Regions from separate parts of the Brenneria tiliae genome, predicted to be linked through region 3. Evidence: predicted binding sites of a transcription regulator. Region 3 holds the regulator's gene; each other region holds the start of a gene.
The links. The regulator LexA, encoded in region 3, represses DNA repair genes until DNA is damaged. The targets are predictions, from matches to a motif close to TNCTGTATGTACATACAGNA.
Positions count from the first base shown of each region.

Region 1 (7,804 bases), on a different contig from region 3:
CACTGTGCGGCTGGGGTTGATGGCTATCAAACAGGTTGAGCTGGGCGATTCCACGGCTGTAGAAATCGTTGAGCATCACTCCCGCTTTTATATAGCGGCAATTCGGTTGCCATATTCGCTGCAACGATTCAACGGCCACTCGGACAATATCGCGCGTGTCGTTGGAGGGTATCGATAATACGCCCATGGACTGGTTGCTATAGAACGTCTCGTTCCCGGCATGCGGGCTGGTTCGGATAAACACGGAAACCTGTTTGCAATATTGTCGCTCCCGCCGTAGTTTCTCGGCCGCTCTCTCGGCGTATAAACAAACCGCCTGCCTCATATCGTCATAGTGAGTGACCCGCGAGCTGAATGAGCGGGAACTGACGATCTGCTGTTTTTGCGCCGCCAGCGCCTCAACGTCCAGGCAGGATTCCCCGCGCAGTTCGCGAACGGTGCGCTCCAATACCACATTGAACGATTTCCGAATATATGACGAATTACACTGGGAGAGTTGCAACGCGCTGTCTATGCCCGAGCTTCTCAGTTTGCGCGACAGCCGGCGCCCAACGCCCCAGACTTCCTCGACGGGGATCAGGCTTAAAAGTTTTCGCTGGCGATCGACGTTTGAAAGATCGACCACCCCACCCGTTTTACTCCACTGTTTGGCGGCGAAATTCGCCAGTTTTGCCAGGGTTTTCGTCGGCGCTATCCCAATCCCGACGATCAAATGAGCCTCCCGCAAAACACGCTCCCGTACGTGGTGGCCGAACTGCGTCAAATCCACACAGTTGCCGACCCCCGTTAAATCTAAAAATGCCTCATCAATACTGTACACCTCAACCGCGGGGGCCATCTCTTCCAGGATGGTCATCACGCGGCAGGACATATCCGCATAGAGCGCATAATTTGAAGAAAAAACAGCGACACCATAACGCTTGACCAGGTCGCGGATATGGAAAAAAGGCATCGCCATTTTGATGCCGAGTTTTTTGGCCTCCGCCGATCGGGCGATCACGCAGCCATCGTTGTTGCTGAGCACAACGACCGGCCGGCCGCGCAAGTCGGGGCGGAAGACCGTCTCGCAACTCGCATAAAACGCATTCACATCAACCAGCGCGTACATTAACGTGTCGCATGTATGGCGTAGGTGACCACCCCGAAGATATCCAGGCACTCCGCCGAGTGGATATAAATGGGCTGATAGGCGGGGTTCATCGGCAGCAGCGCCAGGCGCGGCGCGGTTTGTAACCGCTTCACGGTAAATTCGCCGTCAACCGCCGCAATCACGATATCCCCATGTCTGGCCTCCAGCGAGCTGTCAACGACCAGCAGGTCGCCATCGCTGATATGTCCCTCGACCATCGACTCCCCGCTCACACGCAAAAAATATGTCGCGCTGGGATGGCGCACGCATACCTTGTTTAAGTCAATACGCTGTTCGACATAATCCTGCGCCGGGCTTGGAAAGCCCGCGGGGATGAGGTCATTAAACAATGGCAGACTCAGTTCGTCAGGATTCTCAATCGCACTCATTACCAACATGGCACACCTATACTGTTTTTTTATACAGTATAAATAAGCCTGCCGGTAATGCAATCGGTACGATAAAAATGCGCCAGGAAACGGCATCGCGATTATTTTGTCTTAATCCTCTTTTCAAAACCGCCCCGCCCCATTACTGTATATCCAAACAGTTGATAATGAGGTATTTCATGTTTGTTGAACTTGTATACGATAAACGCAACGTTGCCGGGCTGAATAATGCTCACGCCCTGATTGAGAGCGAGCTGGAAAAGCGCGTGCGGCGCGTATTCCCCGACGCGGCGGTCACGGCGAAAGCCATGCAGGCGAACGGGATTAATACCGACGCCAGCAAATCGGATAAAGCCATCCTGAATCGTCTGGTTGAAGAGATGTTTAACGATGCCGACGAATGGATGATGGCGGATTAGGCGGCAAGATTTTCAGCCACTGAAAAAAACGACAGGACGCGGCAACCGCGCCCTGTCGCGATGTGACGTCAGCGGGCCATTAAGCCTGATGTTCAATGGCCTTACTGCGATTGTCGATGGCGATCTTTTGCGGTTTTTCGCTTTCCGGAATTTCCTGGTAGAGCTCAATGGTCAGCAGACCGTTTTCCAGAGCCGCCCCCTGCACTTTCACATGCTCAGGCAGGGAATAGCTGATGCTGAAATCCGTACGGCTAATCCCCCGATGCAGCCAGTTTTCCTCTTCAGCATTATTTTCCTCTTCGCGTTTACCGGAAACGATCAGCTGCCCGCCCGCCGTTTTTATATCCAGCTCGTCTTCTTTCCAGCCGGGAACGCTCAGCGTGATGCCATAGCGGCTGTCATCCAGACGGCGGATATCATATGACGGCGTTGTTGATAAAGGCGCATCCCCGGTTAGCTGACTGAATAGCCGGTCAATGCGGTTAAAGCGATCGGAAAAAAGCGTATTGGAGACGTCAGGGAATAACGACAAGGTTCTTAGCGCCATAATTAACCTCCTGAATATACGTTACCAGACATTCAAAAGTTCAACCTATAAGGCAAGCATCGCTTGTCTACCAGACAACATGGTGACGGCGGAAAAAATTTCAAGCGCCATTTTTAGTGATCTGAATCACATTTTTATCGGCAAATTCTGAGCGCAGCCGGGGCCGTTCAGATGGAAATGGCTTGGCGAAGATGTTTATGCTTTGGACGGCGCAAAAAATATAACGGTGCCAACCAAGTTTTAAGACAGGCTCAAGTAGGGATGGAGGCTTTTATCCATCCTTAGCGTCGGTATGGCTATTGGTTTCAACGGCTACGACAGCAGTGTGAAAACGCCAATATCGGGGTTACATGCGCATTGCCCGTAGCTTAAAACATACCGTTTTGGTTGGCGCTTTCTTGCGGCACCGGCTGCACGACGTCCCAGTGCTCTACAATCTTGCCGTTGTCCACGCGTAGAATATCGACCACGGCACGTCCGATATCCTGCGGATCGTTTTTAGCGAAAACGTGCAGATAAACCAGATTACCGTCGGTTGCGGTGCGAATGATATGGCTTTCGGCCTGCGGATAGCGCGCAAAATAGTCGCGGAAATAGTCCACAAACGCTTCCCGCCCCGTTGCGGCGAACGGATTATGCTGGATGTAATCTTCGCTCAGATAGCGATACGCCAGATCAACATTGCGATGACTCAAAACGGCGGTATAAAACTCAATCACCAGCGCCCGGTTTTTTTCTTCCTGCGCCAGGTTCCTCTGGCCGATTGGTTTCGACGCCGCAGAATCGGTCGATGGGGGCTGCGCCTGAGCCAATACGGTCAGCGACAACGTTAGGCAGAACGCGCCGGCAATGAATAGTGGTTTCATCTTAATCAGCTCTCCGATTCGACAAAAACGTCGATTTTTCACCCAGCATCATACCAGCATCGCGGCCCATTGCGCCGCATATATTTGGCCGGGCGCCTTCCTGCAAAATGGCAAGCCGAGCCGGATTAAACGGTTGGCGAATGGATGGGCGTTTTCATCCAGAGGCGAAATTCTCCATCACCAGGTGTCCGGGGCCGACCTCGGTATAAGTCCGCGGCGGGTGAATATAACCGAGCGGCCGGACGGGGCTGCGCAGTTCATCGATGGCGGCGTTGCGGCGAAAGCCGCGCCGCGCTGGATCCGGAACCGGTACGGCGGCAATCAGCTTTTGGGTATAGGGATGGCGCGGGTTGGCGAAAATCGCCGCGCGCGGGCCGATCTCGACGATTTCCCCCAGGCACATCACCGCCACCCGGTGGCTGACGCGCTCCACCACAGCCATATCATGGGAAATAAACAGAAACGCAATCTTGAACTGCTCTTGCAGATCGAGCAGCAGGTTGCATATCTGCGCTTTGATCGACACATCGAGCGCGGAAACGCTCTCATCGGCGATGATCACCTTCGGTTTGAGCGCCAGCGCACGGGCAATCGCCACGCGCTGGCGCTGGCCGCCGGAAAATTCGTGGGGATAACGGTCCATCATCGCCGGCGATAATCCCACCCGTTCCAGCAGGTCGGCGGCCCGTTGCCGCGCCTCGCCGTGGGTCGCCAGCCGGTGCTTGATCATCGGTTCGGCGACGGCCGCGCCTATCGTCATGCGGGGATTGAGGCTGGAGAACGGATCCTGGAAGATCATCTGCACGCTGCGGCGCATGGTGCGCAGGCCGATCATATCGAGATTCAGCACATCGAACCCGTCGAGCATCACTTCACCGCTGCGCGGTTCGATCAGCCGGCTGATGGAGCGGCCGGTAGTGGATTTCCCGCAGCCGGACTCGCCCACCAGCGACAGCGTTTCCCCCTGAAAGAGGTCGAACGAAATGTTCTCCACCGCGTGTACCGCGCCGCTGGCGCGACCCAGCAGGCCGGAGCGAATATCAAAGCGCGTCACCAGATTCTTTACCGATAGCACCGGCGTTTGGCCGCCGGCCACCGTATCCGGCACATCTTTGGCGGCGGTGATGGCTCCGCTTGCCATATCGATGTGCGGGAAACGCAGCGGCCAGGCGTGCCCCTTCATTGAGCCCAGCGTCGGCACCGCCGCCAGCAGCGCCCGGGTGTAAGGGTGTTTCCCATGATGAAAGATATCGCCGGTGGCGCCGGTCTCTACCCGATCGCCGCGAAACATCACCAGGGTGCGGTCGGCGATTTCCGCCACCACGCCCATATCATGGGTAATAAACAGCACGGCCATGCCGTCCTCTTCCTGCAACTGTTTGATAAGATCCAGTATCTGGCCCTGAATCGTCACATCCAGGGCGGTGGTCGGCTCATCGGCAATCAGCAGTTTGGGCCGCGAGGCCAGCGCCATGGCGATCATCACGCGCTGACGCATGCCGCCGGAGAACTGATGGGGGTACTCGTCGAAACGGCTCTGCGCGTTGGGGATTCGCACCTTTTCCAGCAGCCGGATGGTTTCCGCCCGCGCTTCGGTTTTACCCATGCCTTTATGGCGCCGCAGCACCTCTGAAATCTGCCTGCCGATGGTGAAAACCGGGTTTAGCGACGTCATCGGCTCCTGAAAGATCATCGACGCCTCATTGCCGCGCACCGCGCGCATCTCCTTTTCCGACAAGGCGAGGATATCTCTGCCGTTGAGGATAATCTCGCCCGCAATGCGGCTCGAGCGGGGATCGAGCAGGCGCATAATGGCAAGCGAGGTGACGCTTTTGCCGGAGCCGCTTTCGCCGACCACGGCCACCGTCTCTCCGGCCTTTACCTCGAAGGAAATATCGCGCACAACCGATTTCCACTGTCCGTCCACCCGGAAGGCGGCGGTGAGATTGCGAACCGCAAGCACGGTTTCCGGCGCAGGCTTTATCACATTGCTAGTCATCTTTTTCCTCACTATCAGGCGTCTGTCGGCGGCGCATGGAGCCTGCGGAAAACCATCGGCTTCGATAAGCGTCCGGTGTCGTCTAATTCATCAGCGGCCAATCGCGTATGCCTGCATCAGGCGCGGCGTGGCGGCCGCGTGCAGCAGGCCGTCGGCATCACGGCGCGCGGCGGTCAAACGCCCGATGGTCCAGGGGGCGGCGGTGGAGATGTCATGGCCGCGCGCCTTCAGCGCCGCCAGCGTGGCTTCGCCGATACTGCTTTCGATCATCACATTGCCCGGCTGGCGGGTACGCGGATAGAACGAACCGGGAAAATGCGCGGTATGGAACAGCGGCAGGTCGATGGCCTGTTGCAGGTTGATGCCGAAATGCGCGTAGCGCAGAAAGAAGGCCAGCTGCCACTGGTCCTGCTGATCGCCGCCGGGCGTGCCGAATGACAGCGTCGGCTTGCCCTGATACAGCGCCAGCGACGGCGTCAGCGTGGTGCGCGGACGTTTGCCGGGCGCCAGCGAGGTCGGCAGGCCGGGTTTCAGCCAGAACATCTGGGCGCGGGAGTTGAGGCAGAAGCCAAGCCCCGGAATGATCGGGGAGGATTGCAGCCAGCCGCCGGACGGCGTGACCGAAACCATATTGCCCTCGCGGTCGATAACGTCAATATGAACCGTGTCGCCGCGTTTTTCGCTGAGGTGCGACATGGTCGGTTCGTAGACCGCGCCGCTGCCGCTCATGGCGTCCAGCATCGTCATGGTGAGATCGTGCTGCGCTTCAAAACCGGGTAAGCGGCCGGGGCGCAATTCCAGCGACGCCTGCGCGCCAATCAGCCGGCGGCGTTCCCGGTTATAATCCTCCGCAAGCAGTGTTGCCAGCGGCACCGGCGAAAAGGCGGGATCGCCGTAATAGACTTCGCGATCGGCGTAGGCCAGTTTCATCGCCTCCACCACGGTGTGGACGAAATCAGCGCCGTTCGGATCCATCGCCCCGATATCGAAGCCCTTGAGCAGCGCCAGCGCTTGCAGCAGCACCGGTCCCTGCCCCCACGGCCCGGTCTTGGCGATAGTCCAGCCATGATAGTCATAGGTGACCGGCTCCTCGACGGTGGCGCGCCAGTTGGCCAGATCTTCGGCGGTCAGCACGGCCTTGTGGCGCGTGCCGCTGGCGTCCATCACCTCCGCCGTTTTCAGGTATTCGCCGATCGCCTCGGCGACGAAGCCGCGGTAAAAGGCATCCCGCGCGGCGTCAATGCCCGCCTCGCGGCCGGGTCTGGCTTCGGCTGCGCGGATAATACGTTTCCAGGTTTCGGCCAGCGCCGGGTTTTTAAAGTTTGACAGCGCCGTGGGCGCGACGCCGCCCGGCAGCCAGGTTTCATAGGAGGTCGGCCACTCCCGGCGGAAAAACTCGCCCAGATCCTTGATGGTCGCGGCGACGCGCGGCAGCAGCGGATGGCCGTTCTCCAGATAGTGGATCGCCGGTTCCAGGACTTCGCGCACGCCCAGGGTGCCGTAATCGCGCAGCATCAGCATCCAGCCGTCGAACGCGCCGGGGATCACGGTGGCGAGCAGCCCGTCGCCGGGGATCAAATCCAGCCCTTCGGCGGTATAGTGCTCAATGGTCGCGCCGGCCGGCGCGGTGCCCTGCGCGCAGATCACTTCCACCTTATCTTTCTTGCGCGAATAGATAACGGCGGGCATATCGCCGCCGGGGCCGTTCAGGTGGGGTTCGAACACCTGCAAGGCAAAACCTGTCGCCACGGCGGCGTCAAACGCGTTGCCGCCTTTTTCCAGTATGCTCATGCCGACGGCCGAGGCCATCCAGTGAGTCGAGGCGACGACGCCGAAGGTGCCGAGGATCTCGGGGCGTGTGGTGAATGCGGGCATAACGATATCCTTCTGTATGTTAATTTTCGCGCGGATCGAGCGCATCGCGCAGACCATCGCCCAGGAGATTGAAACCGATAACCACCAGGAAAATCGCCGCGCCCGGCCACCAGGCCATCCACGGCGCCTGCGTCAGGAAGTTCTTGGCGACGTTAAGCATAGAGCCCCAACTGGGCGCCGGCGCCTGTTGGCCCAGACCGAGAAAAGAGAGGCTGGCCTCCGCGATAATGGCGGTGGCCACCGTCAGCGTCGACTGGACGATAATCGGCGGCAGAATGTTCGGCAGGATATAGCGCAGCAGAATATCGCCGTGACCGAGGCCGATGGAGCGGGCGCCTTCGATATAGTCCTCGTTTTTCACCGCCAGCACCTGCGAACGCGTCAGCCGCACGAAAATCGGCATGGCGGAGAGGCCGATGGCGATCATCGCGTTGGTGAGACTCGGGCCGAGAAACGCCGCCAGCGCTATCGCCATAATCAGAAAAGGCATGGCGAGAAACGCCTCGGTAATACGCGAAATCACCTGATCGACCCAGCCGCCGAAGTAGCCGGCAATCAGGCCGAACGGCACCCCGGTCAG
Region 1 is NZ_JAKPCB010000102.1:247,541-255,344, forward strand. It holds gene umuC (translesion error-prone DNA polymerase V subunit UmuC) at 1-1,108, opposite strand, end outside; gene umuD (translesion error-prone DNA polymerase V autoproteolytic subunit) at 1,108-1,527, opposite strand; gene MFP24_RS19800 (DinI-like family protein) at 1,698-1,937, shown strand; gene MFP24_RS19805 (Hsp20 family protein) at 2,017-2,484, opposite strand; gene MFP24_RS19810 (nuclear transport factor 2 family protein) at 2,853-3,350, opposite strand; gene MFP24_RS19815 (ABC transporter ATP-binding protein) at 3,505-5,349, opposite strand; gene MFP24_RS19820 (gamma-glutamyltransferase family protein) at 5,440-7,224, opposite strand; gene MFP24_RS19825 (ABC transporter permease) at 7,244-7,804, opposite strand, start outside.
Region 1: a site for LexA is predicted at 1,662-1,681, ahead of umuD (translesion error-prone DNA polymerase V autoproteolytic subunit). Genes of this name have one in related genera too.

Region 2 (7,804 bases), on a different contig from region 3:
GCGGCAGGCCGCAGCCGCATCGCCGGCCTGTTTATTCCCCGCGCTTCAGGGTTTGCGCTGCGATGGCACTCCCAGCTTGCGCAGCTGTTCGATAAATACCGACGGATTTTTACTATCCTGCAACAACCAGACCCGGTGCTTGGCCCTGGTTAACGCCACATACAGCAAACGACGCTCTTCCGCATCTGGAAAGTCCTCAGGCTCGGGCAATAGCACCTGTTCAAGAACGGACTCGCGCGCGGGGGCGGGGAAACCATCTTTACCGTCGTGCAGACCGACTATAATCACATATTCCGCCTGCTGACCTTTACTGGCATGAACCGTCATAAAGTCGATAGGCAAATTCGGCCATTTTGTCGCCGCTTTCTGCAACACCTGAGGACGTAAATGGTGATAACGGGCCAAAAGCAGCACCCGCTCGTCCGGCTTAACGAAACCGCTTAATTTATCCAGCAACGGTTCCAACTGTTCCTGAGGCAGGATCGTCACCGCCTTTTTATCCCCTTTACTCAGGCTATTAAGCGGTTTTTTCAGCTGATAAGGATTCTGCTGAATAAACTGGTTGGCGATTTCGCCGATACGCTCATTAAAGCGATAGGTCGTATCCAGCGCGCACTGTTCACTGACGCCGAAGTTTTGTTCAAATGCGGTTGTCAGCGACAGTTCCGCCCCGCTGAAGCGATAGATGGCCTGCCAGTCATCCCCCACGGCAAACAGGCATGTTCTGCTGTTTTTCCTGCGCAGTGCGGATAACAGACGGGCGCGCTGAGGGGAGATATCCTGAAACTCATCCACCAGGATATGTTTCCACGGGCTGATAAAACGCCCGTTATCCAGCAGGTTGACCGCCTGATGGATCAAACCGGAAAAGTCTACGGCATTTTCATCTTTCAGCGCCTTCTTCCAGGCTTTCAATAAAGGCGACATCAGTCGGATCCGCTGCTGAAACGACGAACGAAGCGCTTCCGGCGCCTGTTCAATCATCTCGCTCTGGCTGCCGCCGTGCATGCGCATCAGACCAATCCAGCGCTCCAGGCGACCGGCCAGGCGTTCGGCCAATGCCGGATCGCGCCAGAAGTCCCCCTCGGGAATCGGCCACGCCAGTTCCTCCGTCAGCCATTGCCGCCAGCCTTTGGCCTGCGTCTTTTTCTCCGAGCACTGTTGCTGCCAGTGGCGTATCAGTAATTCGCGGCGCTTTTTACCATTGCTTTCCAGTTGGCTAATCTGGGGAATTTTTCGGCTGGACTGCTCGATGATATGCAACGCCAGGGCATGAAACGTTTTCGCCTGAATATCTTCCGTGTGCAGCCGGGCATGAATTCGCTCATTCATTTCTTCCGCCGCCTTGCGCCCAAACGCCAGCAGCAGAATCTGTTCGGGAACGGCGTCCCCGCGATGCATCAACCAGGCGGCGCGCGCCACCAGCACCGACGTTTTACCACTGCCGGCGCCCGCCAGCACCAGAACGGCATCTTCACCATTCATTACCGCCTTGCACTGGGCGACGTTCAGCGCCGTAGCTTCCACCGATTGAAAAAATTCCTGCTGCGACACCAGCGAACGCTCCATCCACTGCTGATTGCATTCCGTACGTTTCCTGGCTCCGTGCTCAAGCCACTGCTGGCAAAGCTGATGGTTATCCCGGCAAATTTCAAATGATTCCAGCCGGGCAACCGGCAGCGGAAGCGAGGCCAACGTGGTGCGGATATTCTGCTGCAGCTGCTCCAGCGCCTTGCGGCCGAACCAGTCGTCCTGCTGTTCCAGCGCGTGGATTTCGTCCGCCTGTTTTTGCAACACATCGGCGCTCACCAGGCTCATTTCCTCGCTCCACGCCTGCCAGGATTTAACCAAATAACGGTAAAACGCCTGCGTTTCCTGCCACTCCGTGCCATGTAAACGCACAACTTTGCCGGCAGCCAATTCAAACTCCAGCTCTCCCCATACCAACCCTCTTTTACAATGAATATCGAGCAGTTGGTTGAACGGGAGCACGTATTCATGTCTATCGCCGCTCACTTCGACGCCCGCATTAAGCATCCTCACCCGGTTATAAGGGTGTTGCGCCAAATGTTTACCTAAAGCCGTTGATTTAAGTTCCATTATCTTTGCGCCATGAATATTGTGAGATTTTTATCGTCCATCGCCATAGTTTACCCGCTATCCGCATTTAGGCTCCAGCGCTAAAAACAGGTTAGGATATCTTGCCAGTTAATGTAATAATTCGTTTATCATCATAGAGTTTGGTCGTTTCGGGAATACAGGAGTACCTATGCGCACCGTATTGAATATCCTTAATTTCGTGCTGGGAGGTTTTTTCACCACCTTATCCTGGCTTCTTGCTACGGTGGTCAGCGTCCTGCTGATCTTCACGCTGCCGCTGACGCGCTCATGCTGGGAGATCACCAAGCTGTCGCTGTTGCCCTATGGCAACGAGGCCGTTCACGTTGACGAACTACGCCCGGATGGCAGGAATGCCATTTTAAACACCGGCGGCGCCGTGCTGAACATCTTCTGGTTTATTTTCTTTGGCTGGTGGCTATGCCTGTCGCATATCGTTACGGGCATTGCGCAATGTATTACCATCATCGGCATTCCGGTTGGCATCGCCAACTTTAAAATCGCCGCCATCGCGCTGTGGCCGGTCGGTCGCCGCGTGGTATCAGTGGAGATGGCCCAGGCAGCCAGAGAAGAAAACGCCCGTCGCCACTATCGTTAACTGAGCCTGAGGATATATCGTTGCTCGCATTCACGCCCGGGATCCGCCGCTATGTCTATAACAGCAGCTGGCTGTATAACATCCGTATATTTATCGCGCTTGCCGGCGCGTCGGCCGTTCCCTGGTGGCTCGATCAGCCGACGGCGACAATCCCGCTGACGCTGGGCGTGGTTGCCGCCGCGCTGGCCGATCTCGACGATAGCCTGACCGGACGCCTGCGCAACCTGTTTATTACCCTGCTCTGCTTCTTTATCGCCTCGGTTTCGATAGAGCTGCTATTCCCCTATCCCTGGCTATTCGGCATCGGCCTGGCGTTATCTACCTGGGGTTTTATCCTGCTCGGCGCTCTGGGACAACGTTATGCCACCATCGCCTTCGGCGCTCTGCTGATCGCGGTATATACCATGCTGGGGATTTCGCTTTACGACACCTGGTATCAACAACCCATCATGCTGCTGATAGGCGCGCTATGGTACAACCTGCTCACCCTGTTCGGACACCTGATCTTCCCGATCCGCCCGCTACAGGAGAACCTGGCGCAGTGTTATCAGCAGCTTGCGCGCTATCTCGATGCCAAAGCCAATCTGTTCGATCCCGATGTTGAAGAAGAGTCGGACGAACCGCTGATTGAAGTCACCATGATCAACAGTCAGGTGGTGGCGACCCTGAACCAGACCAAATCGTCATTGCTGACGCGTCTGCGGGGCGACCGCGGCCAGAGAAGCACCCGGCGCACGCTGCACTACTACTTCGTCGCGCAGGACATTCATGAGCGAGCCAGCTCGTCGCATGTCAATTACCCGCAGCTGCGGGAAAAATTCCGCTATAGCGATGTGCTGTTTCGTTTTCAGCGCTTACTCTCAATGCAGGCCCGCGCCTGCCAGCAACTGGCGCAGTCTATCTTATTCCATCAAAAATATCAGCATGATAGCCGTATTGAACGCGCCTTCGTCCATCTTGAATCAGCGCTGGCGCGTATTACTGCAAGCCAGGGTGCCGACGCCTCGCAAATCAAGGCGTTACAGTACCTTCTGAATAATTTGCGGGCCATCGACGCGCAGCTGGCGACCATTGAATCGGAACAAACCATCGAACAGGAAAACAATCCGGAAAATACGCTGGCGGATGACAAGATTACCGGTTGGAGCGATATTCGGCTAAGGTTCGGTCGCCATCTGACGCCGCAGTCGGCGCTGTTTCGTCATGCCGTTCGCATGTCGGTGTTGCTTTGCAGCGGCTATGCCTTTATTCAGATTACCGGCATGCAGCATGGATATTGGATCCTGCTGACGAGCCTGTTTGTTTGTCAGCCCAACTATAATGCAACGCGACGGCGGCTGGCCCTGAGAATCATCGGTACGTTGACAGGTATTTTGCTCGGCCTGCCCATTTTATACTTCGTTCCCTCCCTTGAAGGGCAACTGACGCTTATCGTGATCAGCGGCGTGCTGTTTTTTGCTTTTCGCCACGTGCAGTATGCGCACGCCACCATGTTTATTACGCTATTGGTGCTGTTGTGCTTCAATCTGCTGGGCGAAGGCTTTGAGGTTGCGGCGCCGCGCGTCATCGATACCCTGATCGGGTGCGCCATCGCCTGGGCGGCGGTAAGCTTTATCTGGCCGGACTGGCGCTTTCGCGGGCTACCTGCCGTTATCAATAAAACGCTGGATGCCAATTGCCGATATCTTGCCGCGGTGATGGCGCAATACCGCCAGGGTAAAGATAATAGCCTGGCATACCGCATTGCCCGCCGGGATGCTCACAACTGCGATGCGGAATTAGCGTCCGTGGTTTCCAACATGTCGTCGGAACCGCATCACATCAAACAGAAAATGGACGGTGCTTTTCGCTTGATGTGCCTTAATCATACCTTGCTGAGTTATATCTCCACCTTAGGCGCGCATCGAGAAAAAATTTCGTCGGCGGAAATACTTAAATTACTTGATGATACCGTTGGTTACGTTGACGATGCGTTGCATCATCATGAGACGGAAACCCCGCGTATAAACCAGGAACTGGATGCCATAGCCGACCGCATCCAATCCCTGTCGCCGGAACCAGACAGCAAAGCGCTCTTGGTTATTCAGCAGATTGGTCTACTCATTGAACTATTGCCCAAGCTTACTCAATTGAAAAATGAGATGGTTAAGCGGTAAAAAATAGTCAACGAATAAGCGCCGCGCCTCAACGATCGTGCCCTTTAAACGAGGATGACGCATGGCGCTCGTACCATTCCAGCAGCTCTTTGCGGATACCTTTCGGCAATGCCGCCTGATGGGTACCGCATATCGCGCCGGCAAGCGCCAGCAATATATTGACGCTCAGATTGGCTCTGACTTTGCGCAATTTCAGATAGCTGGTTTTGGCGCCGTATTGCTGTAACTCATCGATGTTCTTTATACCCGCCTTCCAGAGCAGACGTTCAAGATCGTGATTGAGATTGGGCAAATCCTTCAAGCGCCCGCCTCTGCTCTGAGCCGCCTTGTCATATTGCGCGCCCGCCAGGGACATACCGGCAAAGTGCAACAGCTGCGCATGGTTTTCCCATAGCGATTCATCGACAAGGTAATAATTCAACGGAAACGGCATTCCGCGCTTGGTATAAACCAGATGAGGCATATTGCGGTCGCGAAAATGCTTTTCATCGTTCTTGCCGGCGCGCAGATAGAGTTCGCCCCCCGACACAACCCCAAAAATAATTTTATTTGCTGCGATGCTGTAGCCGCCAAACTGGGAGCGCGAGGTGATCTCCCCCAAAGACGCAAAATGACATTTAGACTGTAAAATCCTTTTTTCGCTTAACTGTTTCATTACTGTAATCCTTAGTATTGAAATAATCTGTCCCTGTCAGATTGGATTATCAATTACAGGAACATGTAATTAATCACAGGGCAAAGGCAGCTTCAAACATAAAATAGGCTTGTCGAGCGTTGCATGCTGAATATGCGAGGCGCTTTGAAAAAATCAGGTTGATTTTCATCCATACAGGAGATACTGTATGTGCATACAGTAATGCTATGGGTGGAACTCAATTATGCGAACTCAATCACTCAGTTCTTACAACGATCAACCGTCGCCCTTTTCCGGTAACCAATCGGCCACGGCGTCTTCTGTGGCTAACGGTGGAATGATCAGCGAAATCGTCTACAATGCCGATCAACCCATAGTTACCTATTTGCTGCTGCCGCTCTTGCAACAGTTAGGCGCGCAATCACGCTGGCTGCTTTGGCTGTCTCCCCAACAGAAGCTTAGCCGCCCCTGGTTGCAGCAGTCTGGACTGCCGCTGGATAAAATCGTTCAGCTAAATCATATCAACCCCCTATTGACGGTTGATGCCATGGAAAAGGCACTGCTGACGGGAAATTACAGTGCGGTGCTGTGCTGGTTGCCCGACGATTTGACTGAAAAAGAGAAGGTAAGATTGCGCCAGGCAGCCCTGTCAGGAAACTCTTATGGCTTCATCATGCGTCCGGAAAAGACAAATTTTGACGCCTATAGACTGCTTCCCAGTCTGAAAATTCACTCAACATTGTATCATTAAGTAAATTAAGAATATTCTCATGCGGTTTGGCGCAAAATTAGAATATTACCCGGCAACCCTCGCATTCCGGGGGTTCTCTGGTATTTTCACTCATTCGAAAACCGGCCATATCTGTCAAAATCGTCTACTATTTGTTAGTAAATGTGTATGAAGCGTTAATTTTTCCATGATGCTCATCACATCATACTTGTAAGTTTCTCATCACGTTGTAGACTTTAACACGCTGGAGTTGCTCTTTTATAACGCCAATCTATTTGGCAGTGAGTAATAAATAAGAGCAAGGTCTCCTGTTAAAGGATTTTAACCAAAGGTCTATTAACCTTCCGCGTTAATTGCCGGTTTGGATGATAATGAGGCGTAAAATGAAAAAAACAGCTATCGCAATTGCAGTGGCACTGGCGGGCTTCGCTACCGTAGCTCAAGCCGCACCTAAAGATAATACCTGGTACACCGGTGGTAAACTGGGCTGGTCCCAGTACCACGATACCGCTCTGTATGGCAATGGTTATCGAGTAACCAACAACCCGGATGAAAGCCAACTGGGTGCTGGTGCGTTCCTCGGTTACCAGGCCAATCAGTATTTAGGCTTTGAACTGGGTTATGACTGGCTGGGCCGTATGAAATATACCGGCGCCAACCACGGCGACTTCAGAGCGCAAGGCGTTCAACTGGCGGCTAAACTGAGCTATCCGGTCGCCACCGATCTGGACGTTTATACCCGTCTGGGTGGTTTCATTTGGCGTGTCGATAGCAGTGATGACGTCGGGCACAGCAACAACGACACCGGCGTATCTCCGCTGGCTGCCGCCGGTTTGGAATATGCCATCGACAAAAACTGGGCAACTCGTCTGGAATACCAATGGGTTAACAACATCGGCGATGCAGCTACCGTTGGCGGCCGTCCTGACAATGGCCTGTTGAGCGTTGGTGTTTCTTACCGTTTCGGTCAAGATGACAACTACGTAGCCCCGGCTCCGGCCCCGGCACCGGCTCCAGTGGTTGAAACCAAGCGTTTCACCCTGAAGTCTGACGTACTGTTCAACTTCAACAAATCCACGCTGAAAGCGGAAGGCCAGCAATCACTGGATCAGCTGTACTCCCAGTTGAGTTCTCTGGATCCGAAAGACGGCTCCGTTGTCGTTCTGGGCTTCACTGACCGTATTGGTTCCGACCAGTACAACCAGGCGCTGTCTGAAAAACGCGCACAGAGCGTTGTCGATTACCTGATTTCCAAAGGTATCCCGGCAGACAAAATCTCCGCTCGCGGCCACGGTGAAGCAGACCCGGTTACCGGTTCTACCTGCGACAACGTGAAACCTCGCGCTGCGCTGATCGACTGCCTGGCACCGGATCGCCGTGTAGAGATCGAAGTTAAAGGCATCAAAGACGTGGTAACTCAGCCTCAGGCTTAATTGTTATCGCTGAAAAAAACCTCGCTTCGGCGAGGTTTTTTTAATTTATAAGCAAATAACCGTATTTAGCTAGTCGCTTTCTTTATTCAGAATCGCCTTGAGATCCTGTTTCAACAGCGACATCTGGCTGGCATA
Region 2 is NZ_JAKPCB010000099.1:238,716-246,519, forward strand. It holds gene helD (DNA helicase IV) at 46-2,100, opposite strand; gene MFP24_RS14910 (YccF domain-containing protein) at 2,270-2,716, shown strand; gene yccS (YccS family putative transporter) at 2,737-4,872, shown strand; gene MFP24_RS14920 (TfoX/Sxy family DNA transformation protein) at 4,901-5,527, opposite strand; gene sulA (SOS-induced cell division inhibitor SulA) at 5,751-6,257, shown strand; gene ompA (porin OmpA) at 6,620-7,669, shown strand; gene matP (macrodomain Ter protein MatP) at 7,739-7,804, opposite strand, start outside.
Region 2: a site for LexA is predicted at 5,709-5,728, ahead of sulA (SOS-induced cell division inhibitor SulA). Genes of this name have one in related genera too.

Region 3 (7,804 bases):
GTACTACGGTGTCTGGAACATCAACAATGGTATGAAAACCGCAATGTTTAAATAGTGATTCATTTTGTGGTTTTGTATATATGAATAAATGACGGTGATGACGCTCATAGGCCAGGTTAATTAATTCGGTTGCCAGTTTGAGCGCCAGTCCTTCGCCACGTACTGATTTACTGATTGCCACGCATTTGATGATATTGTCGGAGATTCCACCACAGGCAATTAACGTCTCATTCCGGGTCACGGTAATGAAATCGTCAATGGTTATGTCCATATGCAGATCATTCTGGCGCAGGAATTTGATAATCTCCGCGATTTTCCTGCTTTCGGATATTTTTACCCGTGAAAAGAATATGTTGTTATCCATTGGTCAACACCTTTCTATAGCATTGCCGCGATGGGTTATGCTATCTCATTGAAATAGAGACATCGGATATATATGAAAATAAAATCGCTTCTGGTGCCCGTCCGTTATTTATGGACTTATCCTAAATAGAATAGGTAAGTATTATCTTGACATGATTCACAAAAATAACTTGAATTTAAATAGGTTAAATTTTTTTTATTTGGTTTATTGCTATTTATTTCCTTAATCTATTTATATTTTCGTAAATATTATTTGTTTAATTCGTTTAAGTGATAGTATGTGTATGATGTTATTTATGAGCCGGAGTATGTTGAAAAAACAATTTCGTTACATTATTAACAAAATAAACATGACGAAATAAATTTAATAAAAATATGGGATTAAGGGGAGTCATGAGTACAAAATCTACTATCCTTCAGTTCCAGTTTATTGACGGTATCGCTTTTCCTCTGCGCATTTTTATATTATTGCTGATGGTTTCCCTTTCGTTGGTCGTCAGCCTCGATCTATTTCTGTCAAAAAATTTTGAGCGCTATCTGGCGCAGCAGGTCGGTGATATGGCTATGAATCAGGCCAAGATCATTGCTTCGATGGACGAAGTCATACTGGCGGTTGAGCAACGCGATATCCAACGGCTGGAAGCGATAGCCAGGAAGTTCAGCTCCAACTCCAACTCCGATTATGTGGTTATCGGCGATCGATATTCCATCCGCCTTTACCATCCCAATCCGCAAAAGCTCGGGGCGCCGATGCAATGGACCAAACCTGGCGCGCTGGAGCGGGGTGAAAGCTATTTCATTACCGGAAAAGGTTCGATGGGATTGGCGATGCGTGCCAAGACCCCCATTTTTAACGCCGAGGATGAAGTGATCGGGGTGGTCTCCATCGGTTATCTGCTCAGTAAGATCGATCACTGGCAGAGAACCTTTCTGTTGCCGATGGGGATCGCTTTTGTGGTTGTCCTTCTGATATTACTGCTTCTTTCCTGGCAGTTCGCCAGACATATACGACACCAAATGATGGGAATGGAACCGAAGCAGATCGTTCGCGTTATCCGTCAGCAAGAAGCGCTGTTCAGTGCGATGATCGAAGGCATGATCGCCGTTGATCCGGATGGACTGATTACGGCAATCAATCGCAATGCGCGCAAAATGCTGGGGCTGAATTCACCGGGGCGTCAATGGTTGGGTAAGCCCATCGGCCAGGTGGTGATGCCGGCCGATTTTTTTACGCGCCATCTGGAGGAGAATCGCCAGGACGTAATATGCACCTTTAATGGACTGAATGTTATTGCCAATCGGGCGGCGATCCGTTCGGGGGAGGAGTTACTGGGCGCCATTGTCAGCTTTCGAGCCAAAGACGAGATTGCCACGTTGAATGCCCAGCTGAGCCAGATTAAGCAATACGCCGAGAATTTACGTACCGTTCGCCATGAACATCTCAACTGGATGTCCACGCTGAGCGGTCTGTTGCAAATGAAAGAATATGATCGGGCTTTGTTGATGGTAAACAGCGCTTCGCAGGCACAGCAGACTCTGGTGGATAGCTTGCGCAGCGCCATTGACGATCGTCAGGTCGCGGGTTTGCTGTTTGGTAAAATCCTACGGGCCAGACAGTTGGGACTGATTCTGACGTTGGTTCCCGGCAGCCGGTTACGCCAACTCCCCCAGGGCATGGATAGCACCGAATTCTCCGCCGTATTGGGCAATCTGCTGGATAACGCTTTTGAAGCCAGTCTGAAAAATCCGCAAGGTAATCATACGATTGAACTGTTCTTTTCTGATGAAGGGCAGGATGTCGTCATCGAAGTTGCCGATCAGGGATGCGGCGTTCCCGACTCACTCAGAGAAAAAATCTTTAAACAAGGGGTGAGTACTAAAACCGAAGAGGCTGGCGAACACGGCATTGGGCTTTACCTGGTTGCCAGCTACGTCGGCCGTAGCGGCGGAGTCATTACTTTAGAAAACAATACGCCCTGCGGCACGCTCTTTTCCATATTTATTCCGAAAACGAAGGGATACCCATGACGAAGATAAATATATTAATCGTGGAGGATGAAACGCCATTGGCGGAAATGCACGTGGAGTTTATCCGACAGCATCGTGAATGCGGGCAAATATGGCTGGCGGGTAATTTGAGCCAGGCCCGGACGATGGTGGACCGTTTTAACCCCGATTTGATACTTCTGGACAATTTTCTACCCGATGGACAAGGCCTAAGCCTGTTGCATGAACTGACCCTGAATCACTTTGCGGGCGGTGTTGTGCTTATCACGGCGGACAGTGATATGGATACGGTGGCCGACGCTATTCGCTGTGGGGTGTTTGACTATCTCATCAAACCTATTGCCTATGAGCGTCTGAGTCAGACTCTGGAGCGTTTTTGGCATCGGCTGGATATGTTTAACCAGCATAATGGCATTAGCCAGAGCCAAATCGATGATATGTACAATGCTTATGCCCGGGGGAAGCCAAAAGAAAAATTACCTGCCAACATTGATGAACTGACGCTGAATAAAGTGCAATCGTTGTTTCATGGTGAGCAAACTCGCCATACGGCGGAAACCGTTGCGTTGCAGCTTGGATTGAGCCGGACCACCGCGCGGCGTTATCTGGAGTATTGTGCCGCCAGGCAGATGATTGAAGCTGAAATTGTTTACGGTAAGGTGGGGCGTCCGCAGCGGATTTACCGATTAATCCGCTCTGAGGATTGAAAAACGGGATGAAAAATCGGCAAAGCGACCGATTTAACGTACGGGACGGCATGAAGTTACTGATTTACCGGTTCCCAATTATTCCTTACCTGTATATACTCACAGCAAAACTGTATAAACAACCAGGGGGCGGAATGAAAGCATTAACAGCCAGACAGCAGCAGGTTTATGACCTGATCCGCGATCATCTTGCGCATACCGGTATGCCGCCGACGCGTGCGGAAATTGCCCAGCAGCTGGGATTTCGGTCGCCAAATGCCGCCGAGGAGCATTTAAAGGCATTGGCGCGCAAAGGCGTCATTGAAATCGTATCCGGCGCGTCGCGCGGTATTCGCCTGCTGATGGAAGAAGAGACCGGCATTCCGCTGATTGGCCGCGTCGCGGCGGGTGAGCCGCTGCTGGCTCAGCAGCATATCGAGTGCCACTATCAGGTCGACCCGTCCATGTTCAAACCAAGCGCCCACTTCCTGCTGCGCGTGAGCGGAATGTCGATGAAAGATATCGGTATTATGGATGGTGATTTGCTGGCGGTGCATAAAACGCAGGACGTCCGTAACGGGCAGGTGGTTGTGGCACGGATTGAAGATGAAGTCACGGTCAAGCGATTGAAAAAACAAGGTAATACCGTACATCTTCTGGCTGAAAACGAAGAGTTTTCCCCTATTGTCGTCGATCTGCGGCAGCAGAATTTCTCTATTGAAGGGCTGGCGGTCGGCGTTATTCGCAACGGCGACTGGAGCTGATTTTACGTCTTTGACACAGGCGATAGTCCCTGGCGTTTCTTATCGATTATCGCTCCGCTTGCGGGGCGATATGGCTGGGTTGGAAACGGGACGAAACGTGCGGTGGTGATAAAAACGATCGATTTCGGTCCGCCGGATCCAGTATCGTATCACAGGGAATAAACCTTATAATCACACCTGCGCCAAGTGGAAAACCAGCTTATGTCAAAACGCTATATCATTACCGTAAAAGATACGGAACAACCTGATAATGAAGTCTCATTTCCGTTCACCTCCCATGACGATCTAACCAAAATCCTTTCCTTATGCGACGGCAAAACAGCGCTGCCTGAAGAGCAGCTGTATCCATTTTTAGTCGGCATGAAACTGTTTGGCGAGGTAGTCACGCTTAACAGGAAAGAAGAGATGTTTCAAAAAATCCACCCGGCCCTAAAAGAGTTTATCGGCGATTTTAAGAAAAGCATCAAAAACAGCCAGTGAATAAGCAAGGGCGCGGTGAATGACGGACGGGACCGATCGGCCCTTGCAACCCTTTGCCGGAACTAGCGTTTCTTGATGGGAATGCTGTGGTCGTGATCGCAATGCTCCGTTTGTTTACAGGCCGCAACTTCCTGGCAGCCTTCACAAAGTCCGTGCGCCTCAATCACGCTGTGGCGCAGGGTAAAGCCCGCCTGCTGCGCCAGACCGCGCAGTATTTCCTCCACCCCTTCCGTCTGACGCTCGGTAACCTGAGCGCAGCGGTCGCAGATAAACAGCGCCGAGGTGTGGCTATGATCTTCGATATGGTGGCAAAGCACATAGCTGTTGTTTGACTCCACCCGATGAATAAATCCCTGCTCCAGCAGAAAATCCAACGCGCGGTAAACCGTCGGGGGTTTGGCCTGCGGCTCGGATAGGCGCAGCAGATCGAGCAGATCGTATGCGCTGATCGCAGCGGACTGCTGCGCCATCAGGCGTAACACTTCCAGCCGCTGCGGCGTCAAACGTACGCCGCGGTGCTGACAAATCTGTTCAGCCTGGGCAAGTAGTTTGTCCTGATTGGTTGAATCCATTGCCATATCACCCTGACGCATAAAGGAACCAGGCCGATATCTTACCACGGCTGCAAGAAAAGGCAGAACCAGTGACGTTCACCGGCCGCTAAAGATGGAGAGCGAAAACTTAAACCACCAGATCGATCAGCAAAGCGCGCAGCGGCGTCTCGGCCTGAATGGTCAACCCGCTTTCCTGGCGGATAAACGCGCCATCGCCGCAGCCCAGCCTGTCGCCGTCATGCCTGTTGCCGCTCACCGCCGCCGAGCCGTGCAGCAACTGGAGATAAGCCTGATTGCCGTTCAGTTTAATGCTCTGCCGCTCATTTTCCTGTAGTTCCAGGTGATGGACCCACACCTGCTGGCGCAGTTGCAGGCTGTTTTGCTCCCCCTCCGGCGAGGCCAGTAAACTTAGGGCGGTTTTATTCAGCCTCAACCGCTGCAGCGGGCAGTTTTCCCGCGTCGGGCAGGCGTCCAGCCACAGCTGCATACGCGTCAGCGGTTGGTTCGCGCTGGTATTATGTTCGCTGTAGCTGACGTTGGGCTGCGTCGCCAGCAGCAGCACGTCGCCCGTTTGGGCCTGGATATGGTGACCCTGGCTGTCGCGGTACTCCGCCTCGCCCTGAAGAATGATATTGAGGATATCGACGCGCGGGTAAGTGCGCGGTTGGAACGACGCGCCCGGCGCCAGCACTTCCTGATTCAGCACCCGCAGCGAGGCGTAGCCCAGCAGTTGCGGGTCGAAGTAATGGCCGAAAGAGAATGTATAGCGCGCCTGCAACCAGCCATAGTCAGCTTGACCGCATTGCTCTGCCGATCTTTTTATGATCATGGTAGTAAGCCCGGATAATTATTTCTTAAACAGATAGTAATTGTGTGGACGCTCGATTGTTAGCTAGTTAATCTGGTGGGTATATTCAAAATTACTGAATGAGTGTCTACATGTCTAAAGAACGAGCATTGACGCTGGAATCCTTAAGAGTCATGGATGCGATTGACCGGCGGGGAAGTTTTGCCGCGGCGGCGGATGAGTTGGGACGCGTACCTTCGGCCCTGAGCTATACCATGCAAAAGCTGGAAGAAGAGTTGGATGTGGTGTTATTCGATCGATCGGGACATCGCACCAAATTCACCAATGTCGGGCGTATGCTGCTGGAGCGCGGGCGCATCCTGCTGGAAGCCGCCGATAAGCTTACCACCGATGCCGAAGCGCTGGCCCGCGGCTGGGAAACCCATCTGACCATCGTCGTCGAGGCGCTGATCCCGACCGCAAAGCTCTTTCCGCTGCTGGATAAATTGTCGCAGAAGGCCAACACCCAGGTTTCACTTTTGACGGAGGTATTGGCCGGCGCCTGGGAGCGCCTGGAGCAGGGGCGGGCGGATATCGTCATTGCGCCGGATATGCATTTCCGCGCCTCTTCCGAAGTGAACAGCCGCAAGCTGTATACGATGAAGAACGTTTATGTCGCCAGCCCCGACCATCCGATACATCAGGAGCCGGAGCCGCTTTCCGAGGTGACCCGGGTGAAATACCGTGGGATCGCCGTGGCGGACACCGCCCGCGAGCGCCCGGTATTAACCGTGCAACTGCTGGACAAGCAGCAGCGTCTGACCCTCAGCTCCCTTGATGATAAACGCCGCGCCTTGCTGGCCGGGCTGGGGGTGGCGACCATGCCTTATCCGATGGTGGCGCAGGATATCGCCGAAGGCCGCCTGCGCGTCGTCAGCCCTGAGTATTCGCTGGAAAGCCAGATCATCATGGCCTGGCGGCGCGACAGTATGGGCGAGGCGAAGTCCTGGTTTTTACGCGAAATCCCCAAGCTGCTGCATCAGGCCTGAGTTTTCCCGCGCTTGATGCAGAAAAGGCGCGATAGCTCACGCCTCAATCCATTGATAAAGCTCGTTATTAGGGAGAGCGTGGCGAGGGGCCCGGGTTACAGGCGACTTTCCCAGCCGGTTACTCGCTTATTGCCGGGGAAAACCGCCTGTCCCGCCCGTGGGGGCTATCCAGATCCTGAGCCGGCCCGACGGATATCACGCCGTGCGGATTGATGGTGCGGTGGCTGCGATAGTAGTGGTGGCGAATATGCGCCAGATTGACGGTATCCGCCACGCCGGGCAGCTGGTAGATATCGCGCAAAAAACCGTACAGCTGCGGATAATCGCTTAAGCGGTATTTATCGCACTTGAAATGGGTGTGATAAACCGGGTCAAAGCGTATCAGCGTCGTCCACAGGCGCAAGTCCGCTTCGGTCAGGCTATCGCCGGTCAGGTAACGCTGGCGTCCTAGAATCGACTCCAGCCGGGATAGCGCGGCGAACAGGCCGCTGACGGCTTCGTCATAGGCCGGCTGGCTGGTGGCGAAACCGGCTTTATACACGCCGTTGTTGACCCGATCGTAGATCCAGCCGTTCAGTTCATCAATCTGGGCGCGCAGCGCCGGCGGATAGTAATCTCCCGGTTTGGCTCCGATATTGTCAAAGGCGCTATTGAACATGCGGATGATATCGGCCGACTCGTTGCTGACTATCGTATGCCGTTCGGTGTCCCACAGTACCGGAACGGTAACGCGTCCGCTGTAGCCGGGGTCGGCGTGCAGATACAGCTGGTAGAGAAACTCATGCTGATACAGCGCATCCCCGGTGGCGTCCTGGAAGTCGGTATCGAAGGTCCAGCCATGATCCAGCATTAACGGATGAACGACGGAAACGGCGATATGGGCTTCCAGTCCTTTCAATTGGCGCATTAACAGGGTGCGGTGCGCCCAGGGACAGGCAAGGGAAACATACAGATGATAGCGGCCGGACTCGGCCTGAAAGCCGCCGTCGCCGGTGATTCCCGGCTCGCCGTCCGCGGTGATCCAGTGTCGGAAATGCGACTCCGAACGTTTAAAGTGACCGCCGGTAGATTTGGTTTCGTACCAGGTATCGTGCCATACGCCGTCAACCAGTTG
Region 3 is NZ_JAKPCB010000098.1:261,806-269,609, reverse strand. It holds gene citC ([citrate (pro-3S)-lyase] ligase) at 1-364, opposite strand, end outside; gene dpiB (sensor histidine kinase DpiB) at 757-2,391, shown strand; gene dpiA (two-component response regulator DpiA) at 2,388-3,077, shown strand; gene lexA (transcriptional repressor LexA) at 3,212-3,820, shown strand; gene MFP24_RS13745 (DUF3861 family protein) at 4,022-4,300, shown strand; gene zur (zinc uptake transcriptional repressor Zur) at 4,363-4,872, opposite strand; gene MFP24_RS13735 (pirin family protein) at 4,982-5,683, opposite strand; gene MFP24_RS13730 (LysR family transcriptional regulator) at 5,794-6,690, shown strand; gene MFP24_RS13725 (glutathione S-transferase family protein) at 6,809-7,804, opposite strand, start outside.